Paraburkholderia bryophila: one gene and its partner. Each later gene encodes a partner of the first gene's protein in a complex. Links are inferred from orthologs where the notes say so. Each region holds a gene or a part of one and is shown in the gene's direction. Other genes may lie near its edges. The genes, in order: hfq and katE.

Region 1 (6,635 bases):
TTTCGCAGAGCACCGTCAGCTCGCAGGCGTGCGAGCCGTCGAGCAGGAAAGACTTAACCTGGCGGCCCATTGGCGCCGCCCCAACCAGCCAAACTCCCGTCCGCCCGGGTGCGCAAATTGACAGCGTATCCGGGGCCGGTCGAATTCGTGATAATTTTCGTCAAACGCTGCCGTGTAGCGGCCGCATGGCGTCGCTACGCGGGCGGTCGATTTCGATCCCGCGTTTCACCGTGAACAACATCTGATGAAACCCGTTATTGCCCTCGTTGGGCGCCCCAATGTGGGGAAATCCACGCTATTCAACCGGCTCACGCGTTCGCGTGACGCGCTGGTTGCCGACCTGCCCGGTCTCACCCGCGATCGCCACTATGGCGAAGGGCGCGCCGGCGACCGGCCGTATCTGGTCGTCGATACCGGCGGCTTCGAGCCGGTCGCGAAAGAAGGCATCATGCACGAGATGGCGCGTCAAACGCGCCAGGCGGTCGAGGAATCGGACATCGTCGTGTTCATCTGCGACGGTCGTAACGGCCTTGCGCCGCAGGACAAGACCATCGCCGATTACCTGCGCAAGGTCGGCCGGCCGATTTTCCTCGTCGTCAACAAGGCGGAGGGGATGAAGTACAGCAACGTCGCCGCCGACTTCTACGAACTCGGCCTCGGCGACCCGCGCGCAATTTCGTCCGCGCACGGCGATGGCGTGACCGAAATGATCAACGAAGCGCTCGAGGTCGCCTACGCGGGCCAGCCGGAAGAGAGCGACGAAGAGAAAGCGGCGCACGGCGTGAAGATCGCGATCGTCGGCCGCCCGAACGTGGGTAAGTCGACGCTGATCAATTCGCTGGTCGGCGAAGAACGCGTGATCGCATTCGACATGCCCGGCACCACGCGCGATTCGATCTACGTCGACTTCGAACGCCAGGGCAAGCCGTACACGCTGATCGACACGGCCGGCCTGCGCCGTCGCGGCAAAGTGTTCGAGGCGATCGAGAAGTTCTCGGTGGTGAAAACACTGCAGTCGATCTCCGACGCGAACGTCGTGATCCTGCTGCTCGACGCGCGCCAGGACATTTCGGAACAAGATGCGCACATTGCCGGCTTCGTGGTCGAGCAGGGCCGCGCGCTGGTGGTAGGCGTGAACAAGTGGGACGGACTCGATTCGCATGTGCGCGAGCGCACCAAGGCCGACCTCGAGCGCAAACTAAAATTTCTCGACTTTGCGAAATTCCACTTCATTTCCGCGACGGAAAACACGGGGATTGGCCCGTTGATGCGCTCGGTGGACGACGCGTACAAGGCTGCGATGGCCAAGCTGCCGACGCCGAAGCTCACGCGCGCGCTGATCGAAGCGGTGGAGTTCCAGCAACCGCGTCGCCGCGGTCCGGTGCGTCCGAAACTGCGCTATGCGCACCAGGGCGGACAGAACCCGCCGCTCATCGTGATTCACGGTAACGCGCTCGATGCGATCACCGACACGTATAAACGCTACCTCGAAAACCGCTTCCGGGAAACTTTCAAGCTGATTGGGACTCCATTGCGCATAGAGTTCAGATCGTCGACGAACCCTTACGCGGACAAAGGCTGAACTTAGGCTGAAAGCCGCGTGTGTGCTGGGTTTGGCCGCCTGGCCAGGCCCGTCGCGCAAAAATGAAAATCGGCTATAGTGTAGCGGTTGACGGCGGATCTCTTTTTCTTCGTCGTCAATTCAGTCAACCTGCAAAAAAATACGGAGTTTGCTATGAGCAACAAAGGGCAATTGTTACAAGACCCGTTTTTGAACGCACTGCGTAAAGAGCATGTGCCGGTGTCGATCTACCTGGTCAACGGCATCAAGCTTCAAGGGAACATCGAATCGTTCGACCAGTACGTCGTGTTGCTCCGGAATACGGTCACCCAGATGGTCTACAAGCACGCAATCTCCACGGTCGTGCCAGCCCGTCCGGTGAATTTCCACCCGGATTCCGAACAGTCCTAACCCCTCGTCGCGGCCGGCGTAGCGTCGCCCGTTGGCGATCACTCCCGGCCGCCTCAATTTTGATACCCTCCAATTTGATCAATGCAGCGCTTGTCGGCATCGACTTCGGTAAGATCGATTTCGAAGCCAGCCTGGAAGAACTCAGTCTGCTCGCGCAAAGCGCGGGCGCGAATCCCTTAGTCACCCTCACCGGGCGCCGGTCCAGTCCGGACGCGAAGATGTTCGTCGGCAGCGGCAAAGCCGAAGAACTGCGTCTCGCGTGTGAGGCGAACGACATCGAACTCGTCATTTTCAATCATGCTCTGGCGCCTGCGCAGCAGCGCAATCTGGAGCAAGCGCTTAACCGGCGCGTGATCGATCGCACCAGCCTGATCCTCGACATTTTTGCGCAACGCGCCCGCAGCCACGAAGGCAAGTTGCAGGTGGAGCTCGCGCAGTTGCAGTATCTGTCGACGCGACTAATCCGCGCATGGACCCACCTTGAGCGGCAGAAAGGCGGTATCGGTTTGCGCGGTCCTGGTGAAACGCAGCTCGAAACCGACCGCCGTTTGATCGGCGAGCGCATCAAGGCGCTCAAGACGCGGCTCGAAAAATTGCGTCGTCAGCATGGCACGCAGCGCCGCGCGCGCAGCCGCAATCAGACCATGTCGGTATCGCTGGTCGGCTATACGAACGCTGGTAAATCCACGCTGTTCAACGCGCTCACGAAGGCCCAGGCCTACGCCGCCGACCAGTTGTTCGCGACGCTGGATACGACCTCGCGGCGCGTCTATCTGGGCGATGAAGCGGGGCAGGTGGTGGTGTCCGATACGGTCGGCTTCATCCGTGAATTGCCTCACCAACTGGTGGCGGCATTCCGCGCCACGCTCGAGGAAACCATTCACGCCGACCTGCTGTTGCATGTGGTCGACGCGTCGAGCGCGGTGCGGCTCGATCAGATCGATCAGGTGAACGAGGTGTTGCACGCGATCGGCGCGGACAATGTCCGTCAGGTGCTGGTGTTCAACAAGATCGACGCGGTGCCGGAGTTGGCGGCCCGTGGCGACGCGGTTGAGCGGGATGAGTATGGTAATATTTCGCGCGTCTTTTTGAGCGCGCGCACGGGGCAAGGTCTGGATACATTGCGCGCTGCTATCGCTGAGATCGCTACTGCCGAACCTCTTCCCGACACGCATCTCGATCTGTCGGAAGAAGACCGGTCGGCAGTTCCGCGCGACGACCGCAAGGTCCCAGAACTCGGGCACTGACCCGTTCCAATTGCACTGACCCGCTGTCTACTCTGGTGAACGAACACAGGTGAACGATTACAACGAGCGGAGTATCTGGCTGCGCATGCGCGCCATGCTTTCACTGAACGATCCGCGCTGGGGCCGGGGCGACGGCAATGGCGACCGGCAACGGCCGAACGAACCCAAGCGTCCGCCGACCAAAGACGGCGAAGGTCCGCCCGATCTCGACGAAATGTGGCGTGATTTCAACCGTCGTCTGAGCCGCGTGTTCGGCCGCAAGGGCGGCGGCGGTACGGGCGGTGGCCGGCCGGATAATGGCCGCGGCGCACGCATCGGCGTGGGCATCGTGATCGGCGTGCTGGTGGCCGTTTATCTCGGCAGCGGTGTGTTCGTTGTGCAAGACGGACAAGCCGGCGTCGTGATGCAATTCGGCAAGTATCGCTACACCGCCGGGCAGGGTGTGCATTGGCGTCTGCCGTATCCGTTCGAAGCGCATGAGCTCGTCAATATCGGCCAGATCCGTCAGGTCGAGATCGGCCGCAACAACGTGGTGCGTCTCGCGAACGTGAAAGACGCGTCGATGCTCACGCACGACGCGGATATCGTCGACGTGCGCTTCGCGGTGCAGTACCAGGTGCGCAAGCCGACGGACTATCTGTTCCGCAGCACCGATCCCGATCAAAGCGTGATGCAGGCCGCCCAGGCGGCAGTGCGTAGCATCGTCGGTGCGCGCAGCACCAGCGAGATTCTCGATCAGGATCGCGAAACGATTCGCCAGCAACTGATGGCGTCGATCCAGCAATCCCTGGATGAATATCAGTCGGGCCTCGCGGTGACCGGCGTGACGATTCAGGGCGTGCAGGTACCCGACCAGGTGCAGGCCGCGTTCGACGACGCCGCCAAGGTGCGTCAGGAAAACGATCGCGCCAAACGCGACGCGCAGGCCTATGCGGCGGATCTGCTGCCGCGCGCGCAAGCCGACGTGACGCGTCAGATCGACGAGGCGAAGACCTACAGCGACAAAACCGTCGCTCAGGCGCAAGGCGACGCCGAGCGCTTCAAGCAGGTCTACGCACAGTACTCGAAAGCGCCCGCTGTGATTCGCGAGCGCATGTACCTGGAAACCATGCAGCAGATCTATTCGAATACGACCAAGGTGTTTGTGGACAGCAAGAGCGGCAACAACGTGCTGTATCTGCCGCTCGACAAGCTGGTCGAGCAGACCCGCCAGCGTGTGGCCGATGCCGCAGTCGCTGCGTCGGGCGCTTCGGCGGCTGCCGCATCGCAAGGGGCGGGTGGTGCCGCTTCGCCGTCCGCGGCGCCGTCGGTTGCTCCGTCGGCCGCCGCGCCGGGCAGCGTGGCCTCCGCACCCGCCGCTGCCGTGGCTGCAACGCCCGCCAGTCAGGCTGCAGCCAGCAGCGACGCGCTGCGTTCACGCGACTCCTTCCGCAGCCGTATGCGCGAAGACGACGTTCAATAAGGAGCGCACAACATGAACAAGATCATTGCGCTCGTCGTGGCTGTCGTCATCGTGCTGTTCGCGGCGTCGTCGACGGTATTCGTTGTCGATCAGCGGCATTTGGCGGTGTTGTCGTCGCATGGCGACTCGGCGCCGACGCTGCTCGGCCCCGGCTTGCACGTCAAACTGCCGCCGCCGTTGCAAACCGTCACGCTGGTCGATAACCGCATTCAGTCGCTCGACGCGCCGGACGAAGACCGTTACGTCACGTCCGACAAAACCGATCTGCTGGCCAATCCGGTCGTCAAATATCGTGTCACCGATCCGCTGAAGCTGATCGCAGAAACCAAGGGCGATGTGCAAAGCCTGCCGGACCGTCTGGCGCTGCTGTCGCGCAGCGCGCTCGGCGACGCATTCGGCAAGGTCACGCTGTCCGACGCGCTGGCCAAACAGCAGGCCGTCGCCGACGAAGCACGTGGCGCGATGGACAAGGCCGCGGCTTCGCTGGGCGTGTCGGTCGTCGACGTGCAACTGACGCGCGTCGATTTCCCGGCAGCCATGGCCGACTCGGTCTACAAGCGGATGATCGCCGCCCGCGAGCAGATCGCGGCCGACGAGCGCGCCAAGGGCACCGCCGAAGCCGACCAGATCAAGGCGGAAGCGGTGGGCCAGCAGCAGGCGATTCTCGCGGACGGCTACCGTCAGGCGCAGACCATCAAGGGCGAGGGCGATGCGAAGGCCGCGGAAATCGCTGCCGAAGCGTATGGCGCCGACCCGCAGTTCTACCAGTTCTATCAAAGCATGCAGGCGTACAAGAACACCTTCAAACCGGGCGATGTGATCGTGGTCGACCCGAGCAGCGAGTTCTTCCGCTTCATGCGTAGCCCGACCGGCGGCACCGCCCCGGACGCTCCCGCGGTCCCGCGCAAACACTGATAACCGGAAGGCCGCGGCATCCGCATCGCGGCCTCTTGATTCGCATGGATATAGCCGGCTCGTTACTGCTTGCGATCGCGTTGATGCTGATTATCGAGGGGATGTTTCCCTTCGTTTTTCCGAGCGCCTGGCGCGACACGTTCCGTAAAATAGCGGAACGCCCGCCGCATCAGATTCGCGTCGGCGGGCTGATCGTGATGGCGCTTGGGCTGATCCTGCTGTTTATCGTGACCTGAAGCGGTCCGTCCGGCGAAGCGGGCGCAGAAGGCTTAGGCCGCTGTGCGCTCGCCGTGTCGTGACCGCGTCTTTGCCTCGCGGACGCTGGCCTGCCGACTCGATCAGTCGGTACGCTGGCCGAAAATGCCTGTCGCGGGCTGCACCCACGCCTGCGATAGCCGCCAGAATCGAGCCGCCGCCCGCCATTCACATTCACTTACCGGCGCACCCAGTCGCCGTGTTCAACGTCGTAGGACTGTATCGATGTCGACCTGGTTACTTCCCGAGAATATTGCCGACGTGCTGCCGTCGGAAGCCCGCAAGATCGAAGAACTGCGGCGCCATCTGCTGGACCGTTTTCGCTCGTACGGCTACGAGATGGTCATGCCGCCGCTGCTCGAATACATCGAGTCGCTGCTGACCGGCGGAGGGCACGATCTGAATCTGCGCACCTTCAAGCTGGTCGATCAGTTATCCGGGCGCACGCTCGGTCTGCGCGCCGACATCACGCCGCAGGTTGCGCGTATCGACGCGCACTTGCTGAACCGTCAGGGCGTGACGCGTCTTTGCTATGCGGGCAACGTCGCGCATACGCGGCCGCGCGGCCTGCATGCCACGCGCGAGCAGATCCAGATCGGCGCGGAAATTTACGGTCACGCCGGCCTCGAAGCTGACCTCGAAATCCAGCAACTGATGCTCGACGCGTTGCGTCTGGCCGGCCTCGCGAAAGTGCGGCTCGACTTGTGCCACGCGGGTGTGCTGGCCGCGCTGATCGAAGCGGAACCGGTCGCGGCGGAGTTGGGCCAGTCGCTCTACGACGCGC
Region 2 (10,407 bases), on another replicon or contig:
ACGAGGGAATCGTTGCAGGTTCATGGCAGCTCCGTTGTCGGTGGTGTCGAGGCGGCCGGCAACCCGGCGCGTCGAAACACATGGTAGGGAAAACCGTCAGAAATGAGCTTGCGAAATAAATGGCTTCGGCTTACTTTTAAAACGGTCTATCAAAATTGAACGTAATAAAAATCTGTCAATTAACCTATGAGCACAACAAAAGTTCGTCGAACTGCAACAGCGGTCGACCCCGCTACCGTCCAGACCGATCCCCTGCAAGCGCTCGACCGTATCGATCGCGCGATCCTGCGGCAGTTGCAGACCGACGCGTCGATTTCGAACGTCGCACTCGCGGCCAAAGTGAAGCTGAGCGCGCCGGCCTGCCTGCGGCGGGTCGAGCGGCTCAAGGAGTCGGGGCTGATCCGTGGCGTGGTCGCGCTGATCGACCCGAAGGCGGCGGGCGCGGGGATGCTGGTGATCATCGGCGTGGTGCTGGACCGGTCCACGCCGGAATCCTTCGCCGAGTTCGAGAAAGCGGCGCAGAAGGTGGCCGGTTGCATGGAATGCCACGTCGTGACCGGCGAATTCGACTATTTCATGACGGTCCGCACGCGCGACAGCGACAGCTTCAACCGTCTGCACGCGGAACAGTTGCTGTATCTGCCGGGCGTCCGGCAGATCCGCTCGTTCATGGTGCTGAAGGAAATTCTCTCGACCACGAAATTTCCGCTGTAAGCGCCGCCTGACAAAAAAGACGAGCATGCTGTCATAAAACCCGATCTCGCACGACCAAGCATCGAGACCACTCGCGGACGGCGCGACCCGCGCTGCAACGGGTGAACGGCACGGACTTTCCGGGGCGAACATCATGACTTGCAACAGACGGACATTCTTCAGGTTTATCGGCGCGGCGTCGCTGGCCGGCGGCGCGGCTTCGATGTGGAACGTGACGCGCGCGGCGGACAGCGGCGCGGCGGCGGCCTACGAGGTGTCGCACAGCGACGCCGAATGGCACAAGATGCTGAACGACGCGCAATACCGGATCCTGCGCGATGCGGGCACCGAGCGCCCGTTCAGCAGCCCGCTGAACGACGAGCACCACGCCGGCACGTTCGGCTGCGCGGGCTGCAGGCTGCCGCTGTTTTCATCGAAGACCAAGTTCGATAGCGGCACCGGCTGGCCGAGCTTCTACCAGCCGCTCGACCGCGCGGTCATCACGCGTACGGACAAGTCATTCGGCATGACGCGCGACGAGGTGCTGTGCCGTCGCTGTGGCAGCCACCTCGGCCACGTGTTCGACGACGGCCCCAAACCGACCGGTCTGCGCTATTGCATGAACGGTCTTGCGTTGACCTTTACGCCCGCATCGAACGGTGTGAGCTGAGCGGATCAGGACGGACATCATGAACTTCGAGACACGCATCACGAAAGGCCGACCCGCGCGCTCGCGGCTGACCGCCATTTCGCTCTCGGTCGGCTTTGGCGCGCTGGCTTTGTTGCTGGCGCAACGAATGGCGTTTTCGTCGGAGACGGCGGTGGTCATTGCGCCGCCCGCGCTCGACGAACCGATCTCGGCCGCCACCGCGCACGAGGAAACCGCGGTGTTCGCGGGCGGCTGCTTCTGGGGCGTGCAGGGCGTGTTCCAGCACGTGCGCGGCGTCACCCGGGCGGTGTCGGGTTACTCGGGCGGTCAGCGCGACACTGCGCAGTACGAGACGGTCAGCGGCGGCGAGACGGGCCATGCGGAATCGGTGCAGGTCACCTTCGACCCGAGCAAGGTGACCTATGGCCAGTTGCTGCAGGTGTATTTCTCGGTGATTCAGGACCCGACCGAGTTGAACCGGCAGGGGCCCGACAGCGGCACGCAATACCGCTCGGCGGTGTTTCCGCTGAACGACACGCAACGGCGCGTCGCGCAGAGCTATATCGCGCAACTCGACAAGGCCCATGCGTATCCGGCGCCGATCGTCACCCGGACGGAGGCGTTCAAGGGCTTTTATCCGGCCGAGTTCTATCACCAGAACTATCTGACCTTGCACCCGAACTCCGCGTATATCGCGATCAACGATATGCCGAAGGTCGCCAATCTGAAGCGGCTGTTCCCGAATCTCTATCGCGACAAAGCCGTGCTCGTGGACGCGGCGCAGTAACGTAGGGCACCTTCACGCAGCTTCACGCACCTTTCCTGTCCGTCCGGCGCCGCAACGGTGGCGCCGGACGTCTTTTTGCGCGCGCTCTCCATCGCTTCCTGCCTGCCCCCATCCCACTTGAGGCGGCTCTCCACACGCCAGGCCCGCAATTTGCACAAGCGTTCCCGTCGGCAAATCTTTCGCACGTCTTTGCTCGGACAAAAGCCCGTTTTACAGGGCTTAATGCAATCGAGCAGCGCGTCTTGCCGGATAGTGCGTGTCGTTAGCTGAAAAAATTACATGCCGCTCGTAGCAACGCGGCGGTCGCCTGAGGTCCACAGGTCACCGCGCACCTCGGGCGAGAACATAACCCTCTTCGCGATACGCGAGAATCGGAGGCTTCTGGTGTTGAACAGCCGTAGAAAGCGGATTGGCAAGCTCCGCAATAAACAAACAAGCATCGCGGCGACGTCTCTGGTGGCCGTGACCCTCGGCGGCATTGTCTTCCTGCCGGGCTCGGCGATGGCGCAAACGCCTTCGCCATTGAACGAATGGCAATACTCGGTCGGCATTCCGCTGCAGAAGATGTGGCAGCCGACTATCCCCGACTGGCAAGTGCGCCTCGGTTTGGCCTCCTCGTTCCAGCCGCGCTACGAAGGTTCGGATCGCTATCACGTAATGGGCGGCCCGAGCGTCGACGTGCGTTACAAGGACCTGTTCTTCCTGTCGAGCGGTGAAGGCTTCGGGGTCAATTTCGCGCAGGGAGAAAACTGGCGCGCCAGTCTGGCCGCCGTCTACGATCTCGGCCGACGCGCTCACGACGATCCGCAGGAGCTTAACGGCCTCGGCAATATCAACGCGGCGCCGGGCGTCAAACTGGCCGGCGAATACGTGATCTCGAAAGATTTCCCGCTCGTGCTGCGCGCTGACGTGCGGCGCTATTTCGGCGGCTCGAACGGTTGGACCGGCGACTTCGGCGCGTATATGCCCATGCCGGGCAGCACGAAGAAGTTCTTCTGGTTCGCCGGGCCGAACGTGTCGCTGGCGGACTCCACGTATATGAATAGCTGGTTCGGCGTGAATCAGAATCAGGCGGCGAAATCGCAGTACTCGCAATATCACGCGAGCGCGGGCTTCAAGTCGGTGGGCTTCGGCATCAGCGCGGTGTGGCTGTTCGACAAGCACTGGTTCGCGACCGCGGATGGCGCGTTCGAACAACTGGTGGGCAGTGCGGGCAATAGTCCGATCACGCACCGCAAAGCGAATGGCGTCGCGGATATTTCGATCAACTATCGCTTCTGACGCGGTGTCTTTACACGTTTCAACCTGAAGGGCGCGGCGGCGTACCGAGCGCCATTTTCTCGAAGTACGCCGCGTTCTTCGTCCACCCGCCAACGCGACGCTCGGTCGCGGGAATATCGCTTGCTGCCTTCTCTCCATGCGTGAGACCGGATTCCCCCCGGCACGCCCGAACGCAAGGAGCAGATCCCCATGGCTGGTAAAACGAGTACGCACAAGCCCGCACCGAAAAACGCGCCGTCGAGCGATCCGAAATCGCAAGACCTCGAACAGTTTCGAGCGAGTCCGCAAGGCGAGGCGCTGAGAACCAATCAGGGCGTCAAGATCGCCGACAATCAGAACACGCTGCGCGCGGGTCCGCGCGGGCCGTCGTTGCTGGAAGACTTCATCATGCGTGAGAAGATCACGCACTTCGACCACGAACGCATTCCGGAGCGCATCGTGCACGCGCGCGGCTCGGCCGCGCACGGCGTGTTTCAGGTCTACGAGTCGATGCGCGAGCTCACCAAGGCCGCATTCCTGCAGGATCCCGGCGTGCAGACGCCGGTGTACGTGCGTTTCTCCACGGTGCAAGGCCCGCGCGGTTCCGCCGATACGGTGCGCGACGTGCGCGGTTTCGCGGTGAAGTTCTACACGCAGGAAGGCAATTACGATCTGGTCGGCAACAACATGCCGGTGTTCTTCATTCAGGACGCGATCAAGTTTCCCGACTTCGTACACGCCGTAAAGCCGGAAGCGCCGAATGAAATGCCGACCGGCGGCTCCGCGCACGACACCTTCTGGGACTTCGTGTCGCTCGTGCCCGAATCCGCGCATATGGTCTTGTGGACCATGTCGGACCGCGCGATTCCGCGCAGCCTGCGCACCATGGAAGGCTTCGGCATTCACACGTTCCGCTTCGTCAATGCGCAAGGCAAAAGCCGCTTCGTCAAATTTCACTGGCGGCCGGTGCTGGGCTCGTACTCGTTGCTGTGGGACGAAGCGCAGAAACTCGCGGGCAAGGACCCGGATTTTCATCGGCGGGATTTGTGGGAAGCGATTGAGCGTGGTGCTTTCCCCGAGTTCGAACTCGGCGTGCAGATCGTCGAGGAAGAAGACGAGCACAACTTCGACTTCGATCTGCTCGATCCGACCAAGCTGATTCCCGAAGAAATGGTGCCCGTGAAGATCGTCGGCAAGATGACGCTCAATCGCAACCCGGATAACTTTTTCGCCGAGACGGAACAGGTGGCGTTCCATCCGGGGCATGTCGTGCCGGGCATCGATTTCTCGAACGACCCGCTGTTGCAGGGGCGCTTGTTCTCGTACACGGATACGCAGATCAGCCGGCTAGGTGGGCCCAACTTTCACGAGATTCCGATCAACCGGCCGGTGTGTCCGTTCATCAACAATCAGCGCGACGCGATGCATCGCCAGACGATCCACGTCGGGCAGGCTTCGTACGAACCGAATTCGTTAAGTGGCGGCTGGCCGAAGGAAACTGATCCGGCGCCGAGCGACGGTGGTTTCGAAAGTTATCAGGAGCGGGTGGAGGGCACCAAGATTCGCGTGCGCAGTGAATCGTTCGCCGATCATTTTTCGCAGGCCGCGCTGTTTTACAACAGCATGTCGCAGCCCGAGAAGGACCACATTGCCGCCGCGTATCAGTTCGAACTCGGCAAAGTCACCAAGCCCGAGATTCGTGCGCGCGTGGTGAACGAGATTCTCGCGAACTTCGACGCGGGGCTCGCGGCGACCGTCGCGGAAGGTTTGGGCTTGCCCACGCCTAAGAAGGGTACGGCGAAGCTGACGGGTCCCAAGGATTCCCCGGCATTGAGTCTGCTGAACCGGGTGAAACCCGGCATCAAGACCCGCAAGATCGCGTTGCTGGCCGCGCCCGGTTCCGACGGCGCAGCGCTCAAAAAACTGCAGCAGGCGCTGCAGGACGAAGGCGCAACACCCATGCTGATCGCCCCGACGCTCGCACCGATCGACGGCATGGCGCCCGACGCGACGATCGCCGGCTTGCCGTCGATCATGTTCGACGCAGTCATCGTGGCAGGCGGCGAGGAGGGCGCGAAGCGGCTCGCGCAATCGGGCGACGCGCGGCATTTCGTGCTCGAGGCGTTCAAGCATCTGAAGGCGATCGCGGCGCTCGGCGCGGGGCGTGACGTGCTCGCCGCCGCGCAGTTGCCGGACAATGCCGACGGTGTCGCCACCGGCGACGACAAACAGGCTGCCGACGTACTGAAGGCGTTCATCGCGGTGGCGGAACAGCATCGCGTGTGGTCGCGCGCGGCGCTGGCGGAGACGGTGCCGGCGTAGGCGCATTCCATCGTCGTTCGCATGCCTTGCACGGCCGACCCGCGTCGGCCGTGCAAACTTGCGTGGATCGGCAACAGCCCCGCCCAGCAAGCCTGCGCCGTCGTATAACGTCTCAAAAATGGGGCCTGTCCTGTATGATGACGCGGGTCATCGAACGACACACCGCTCCACGCGAAAAATCCGAAAAATATGCCGAATCGACTCGATTCGCCAAGCCGCAGACAGAAAAAATGACCGCATCTCAGGCCGTCGACCAGAATCGTTTTCGCAGCATCATTCGCCGTAACATTGCGCTGCCTTTAGGCGTCGGCCTGGTCACGATGGCGGTGTTCGTGGGGCTGATCGCGTACCTGGTGTCCACCATGAACTGGGCCGAGCATTCCGAACGCGTGATCGGCCAGGCCAACGAAATGCTGCGCCTCGCCGTGGATCGCGAATCGTCCATGCGCGGTTTCCTGATTACGGGCGACGAGAGTTTCCTCGTGCCTTATGAAACCGGCGGGCCGAAGTTCAAGACGCAGATCGAAATGCTGCAGCAGATGGTGTCGGACAATCCGCCGCAGGTCGTCAAGCTCAAGGAGATCGAGGCAATTCAGCAGCGCTGGTCCCGCTATGCCGAAGAGATGATCGACGCGCGCCGCCGCAACCAGAACTATGAAGCCGCGGTGGCGAGCGGTCGCGGCAAAATCGAATTCGATGAAACGCGCCGCGAATTCGGCGATTTTCTCGACGTCGAGTTGCGCCTGCGCCAGGAACGAGGCGACGCGACCCGGCGCGTCACCACCTCGCTGGTGAGCGTATTCCTGCTGTTCAGTCTGAGTGTGAGTGCGCTGCTTGCGTGGATGGGCCGCCGCGAATTGTTGAGCCTGTCTTCGACTTACGACGGCGTCTTGCGGCAGCAGACCGAACAGACCGAGATGTTGCAGGAGCAGGTGTGGTTACGCTCGGGGCAGCGCTTGCTGGCCGAGAAGGTGGTCGGTCAGACAACCCCGCAACTGGTGGGTCGCGCGGTGCTCGACTTTCTCGCCCAGTATCTGGACGCCGCCGTCGGCGCGCTCTACATTCGCGACCGGCAGCACGGCACGCTGCGCCGCATCGCCGCGTATGGGTTCAGCCGCGAAAGCGAGCAGGGCAGCGCGCGCAATTTCGAAGAGGGCGAAACGCTGATCGGTCAGGCGGCCGCCGCGCGCCGCACGCTGGTCTTGCGCGACCTGCCGGACAATTACGTGCAGGTCGTGTCGGCCACCGGCAAGAGCGCGCCAAAAAATCTTCTCATCATGCCGATCGTCAACGACGGGCAGGTGAACGGCGTCATCGAACTGGGCTTTATTCGCGAGTTGACCGTGCGCGATCAGGAGTTCATGGAGCTGATCGGCAACGCGCTGGGCGACTTCGTCGAAGCCGCGTTGTATCGCGAACGGTTGCAGGACGCGTTGGCCGAAACGCAGCAACTGAACGAAGAGTTGCAGGTGCAGCAGGAAGAGTTGCGCGTCTCGAACGAGGGCCTCGAAGAGCGCGGCCGCGCGTTGATGGAATCGCAAGTGCGGCTCGAAGCGCAGCAGGCCGAACTCGAACAGACCAACGTGCAGCTCGAAGAATACGCGCAGCGTCTCGAACGGCAGAAGTCGGATCTGTTGCGCGCACAGGACGACCTCGCGGCCAACGCGGAACGCCTCGAACAGTCGAGCCGTTACAAGTCCGAGTTTCTCGCCAACATGTCGCACGAACTGCGCACGCCGCTGAACAGTTCGCTGATTCTCGCCAAGCTGCTGCAGCAGAACCGCACCGGCAATCTGAGCGACGAGCAGGTGCGCTATGCGGAAACGATTCATGCGTCGAATAGCGATCTGCTGGTGCTGATCAACGACATTCTCGATCTGTCGAAGGTCGAAGCCGGTCAGGTCACGGTCGAACTCGAAACGGTGTCGATCGACGCGACGCTGCAGTCGCTGGAAGAAATGTTCAAGCCGTTGGCGGCCGCCAAACAATTGCGGCTCCACTTCGAACGTGCGCCGGGTACGCCCGATACCTTTGTCACCGACGGTCAGCGCGTCACGCAGATTCTGCGCAATCTGCTGTCGAACGCGGTGAAGTTCACCGAGCGGGGCGAAGTGGCGTTGTCGATCGCGTCGTCGCCGAACAACCTGCTGCGTATCGACGTGCGCGATTCCGGCATTGGCATTGCGGCGGACAAGCTGGAGATGATCTTCGAAGCGTTCCAGCAGGCCGACGGTTCCACCAGCCGACAATACGGCGGTAGCGGTCTTGGGCTGTCGATCTCGCGTGAATTCTCGCGTTTGCTGGGCGGCCGGATCACCGTGTCCAGCGAAGTCGGTAAGGGCAGTGTGTTCACGCTGTGGCTGCCGGTCGATGCCGAGGCGGCGCTGGCGGATGGCCATCACGCACCGACGCCGATGCCGGCATTCACGCCTGCCCATGCTGTCGCGCCGACGGCGGCCGTGGCGGCCCTGACGACCACCCGGGCGGAAGCCGAAGCGCCGCTCGTGCGCACGCCGTCGAGCTTCAATCAGACGGCCGTCATTACGCCCGCCAACGGCCTGAGCGTCGGCGACACGCCCGAAACGGCCGGCGGCGCGATCGCCGACGACCGCGACAACCGCACGCGTGCCGGCCGCCTGATCGTTGCTGTCGAAGACGATCTCGCGTTCGCCGAAATCCTGCGCGACCTCACGCACGAACTCGACTTCGATTTCGTCCACGCCAGCAGTGCGGCGAGCGGCCTCGCGCTGGTGCGCGACATGCGCCCGGCGGCGGTGCTGCTCGACGTCGGTTTGCCGGACCGCTCCGGCCTGACCGTGCTGGAGTGGCTGAAGAACGATCCGCTCACGCGTCACATTCCGATTCACATCGTCTCGGCCACCGACCACGCCGACAAGGCGCTGCATCTCGGCGCGATCGGCTACACGCTCAAGCCGACCGCGCGCAGCACGATGGAGGCCGCCATCCGCCGTCTGGAAGCGCGTCTGCAGCAGCGCATCAAACGCGTGCTGGTGATCGAGGACGACGGCCCGATGCGCGAAAGCATCCGCGCGTTGCTGCAAAGCGAGAACACCGAGATCGTCGCGGTCGCCACGCTCGCCGAAGCGCTGGACTATCTGACGAAGTTCAGCTTCGACTGCGTGGTGACCGATCTCGCGCTGCCCGACGGCACCGGCTACGATCTGCTGGAACAGCTCGCCGCGAACACCGCGCATGCGGCGCTGCCGGTGATCGTCTACACGGGCCGCATGCTGTCCGACGAGGAAGAGCACCGCCTGCGTCGCTATTCGAAGTCGATCATCATCAAGGGCGCGAAATCGCCCGAGCGTCTGCTCGACGAAGTCACGCTGTTCCTGCACAGCGTGGAGTCCTCGCTGGCGCCGGAACAGCAGCGCATGCTGCGCACCGTGCGGCAGCGCGACAACGCGTTCGAAGGCCGCACGATTCTGCTGGCCGAAGACGACGTCCGCAATATTTTCGCGCTCTCGCACGTGCTGGAGCCGCTCGGTGCGAAACTGCAGATTGCGCGCAACGGACGCGAGGCGCTCGAGGCGCTGGAGAACGGCCCCGAAGTGCATCTGATCCTGATGGACATCATGATGCCGGAGATGGACGGACTGACCGCGATGGGCGAGATTCGACGTAACGCGCGCTTCGCGCATCTGCCGATCATTGCGCTGACGGCCAAGGCCATGGCGAACGACCGCACTCGCTGTCTCGAAGCCGGTGCGGACGACTATGTGTCCAAGCCGATCGACGTGGACAAGCTGGTCGCGCTGTGTCGCGTCTGGCTGCGTCAACGGTAATCGCGGCAAGCCGATAAACCAGTCTGAACGGATGAGCCTGAACGAATGAGTGGGTCTGAATTCGACGCGCCGCAACGCATCAGCGATTTCGACATCGAGTTGAAATTGCTGCTGGAGGCGATTTACCTCAAATACCAGCACGACTTTCGCCACTACGCGATGTCGTCGCTGCGCCGCCGTCTTTCGCAGGCGCTCGAGGAATTCGGCCTGAAGACGCTGTCGCAGTTGCAGGATCGCATCATGCGTCACGGCGACGAATTCTCGCGGCTGTTCCAGTACCTGACGGTGCAGGTCAGCGACATGTTTCGCGATCCCGCCTATTTTCTGGCGCTGCGTGAACATGTGCTGCCGCGTTTGCGCACCTATCCGTCGATCAAGGTGTGGGTGGCGGGGTGCAGCACCGGCGAGGAACTCTGGTCGCTGAAAATCCTGTTCGACGAAGAGGGGTTGACCGAGCGCACGCTGTTCTACGCGACCGACATCAATCCGGATGCGCTCGCGCGCGCCGAGTCCGGCATCTACGCGCTCGACCGGATTCGGGGCTTTACGCAAAACTATCTGGCGGCGGGCGGCAAGCGTTCGTTGTCCGATTACTATCACGCCGCGTATGGCGGCGCGCGCTTTGCCGGCTCGCTGAAAGATCGCGTGGTGTTCGCGGACCACAGCCTCTCGACCGACGAAGTCTTTCTTGAAGCGCACCTCGTGTCGTGCCGCAACGTGCTGATCTATTTCGATCGCGGCCTGCAGGATCGCGCGCTCGGGCTGTTCGAAAACGCGCTCGTGCGGCGTGGTTTTCTCGGCCTGGGCAGCAAGGAAAGTTTGCGTTTCTCCCGTCATTACGAAGCGTTCGACGAGTTTCGTTCGAGCGAACGCATTTATCAGAAGCGCTA

Evidence for each region.
Region 2: the proteins of hfq (region 1) and katE are in contact, whole or in part, in a crystal structure (PDB 3VU3), measured with the Escherichia coli proteins. The link is inferred for Paraburkholderia bryophila from one-to-one orthologs.

The regions. Positions count from the first base shown.
Region 1 is NZ_JACCAS010000001.1:4,590,704-4,597,338, forward strand. The notes cover bases 508-3,353. They hold hfq (RNA chaperone Hfq), read left to right. Parts: upstream 508-1,735; coding sequence 1,736-1,972; downstream 1,973-3,353. Other genes in these bases: der (ribosome biogenesis GTPase Der), read left to right, coding at 508-1,582; hflX (GTPase HflX), read left to right, coding at 2,047-3,219; hflK (FtsH protease activity modulator HflK), read left to right, coding at 3,269-3,353. Outside these bases: more of der, read left to right, coding at 245-507; more of hflK, read left to right, coding at 3,354-4,681; protease modulator HflC, read left to right, coding at 4,694-5,596; GGD40_RS20620 (DUF2065 domain-containing protein), read left to right, coding at 5,641-5,832; GGD40_RS20625 (ATP phosphoribosyltransferase regulatory subunit), read left to right, coding at 6,077-6,635. UniProt on the Escherichia coli protein: RNA chaperone that binds small regulatory RNA (sRNAs) and mRNAs to facilitate mRNA translational regulation in response to envelope stress, environmental stress and changes in metabolite concentrations.
Region 2 is NZ_JACCAS010000002.1:83,508-93,914, reverse strand. What follows is about bases 3,229-6,155. They hold katE (catalase HPII), read left to right. Parts: upstream 3,229-3,599; coding sequence 3,600-5,711; downstream 5,712-6,155. Other genes in these bases: GGD40_RS21760 (response regulator), read left to right, coding at 5,942-6,155; GGD40_RS21770 (MipA/OmpV family protein), read left to right, coding at 3,229-3,410. Also shown: GGD40_RS21790 (1-aminocyclopropane-1-carboxylate deaminase), read right to left, coding at 1-24; GGD40_RS21785 (Lrp/AsnC family transcriptional regulator), read left to right, coding at 187-714; peptide-methionine (R)-S-oxide reductase MsrB, read left to right, coding at 848-1,363; peptide-methionine (S)-S-oxide reductase MsrA, read left to right, coding at 1,383-2,129; more of GGD40_RS21770, read left to right, coding at 2,514-3,228; more of GGD40_RS21760, read left to right, coding at 6,156-9,517; GGD40_RS21755 (CheR family methyltransferase), read left to right, coding at 9,563-10,407.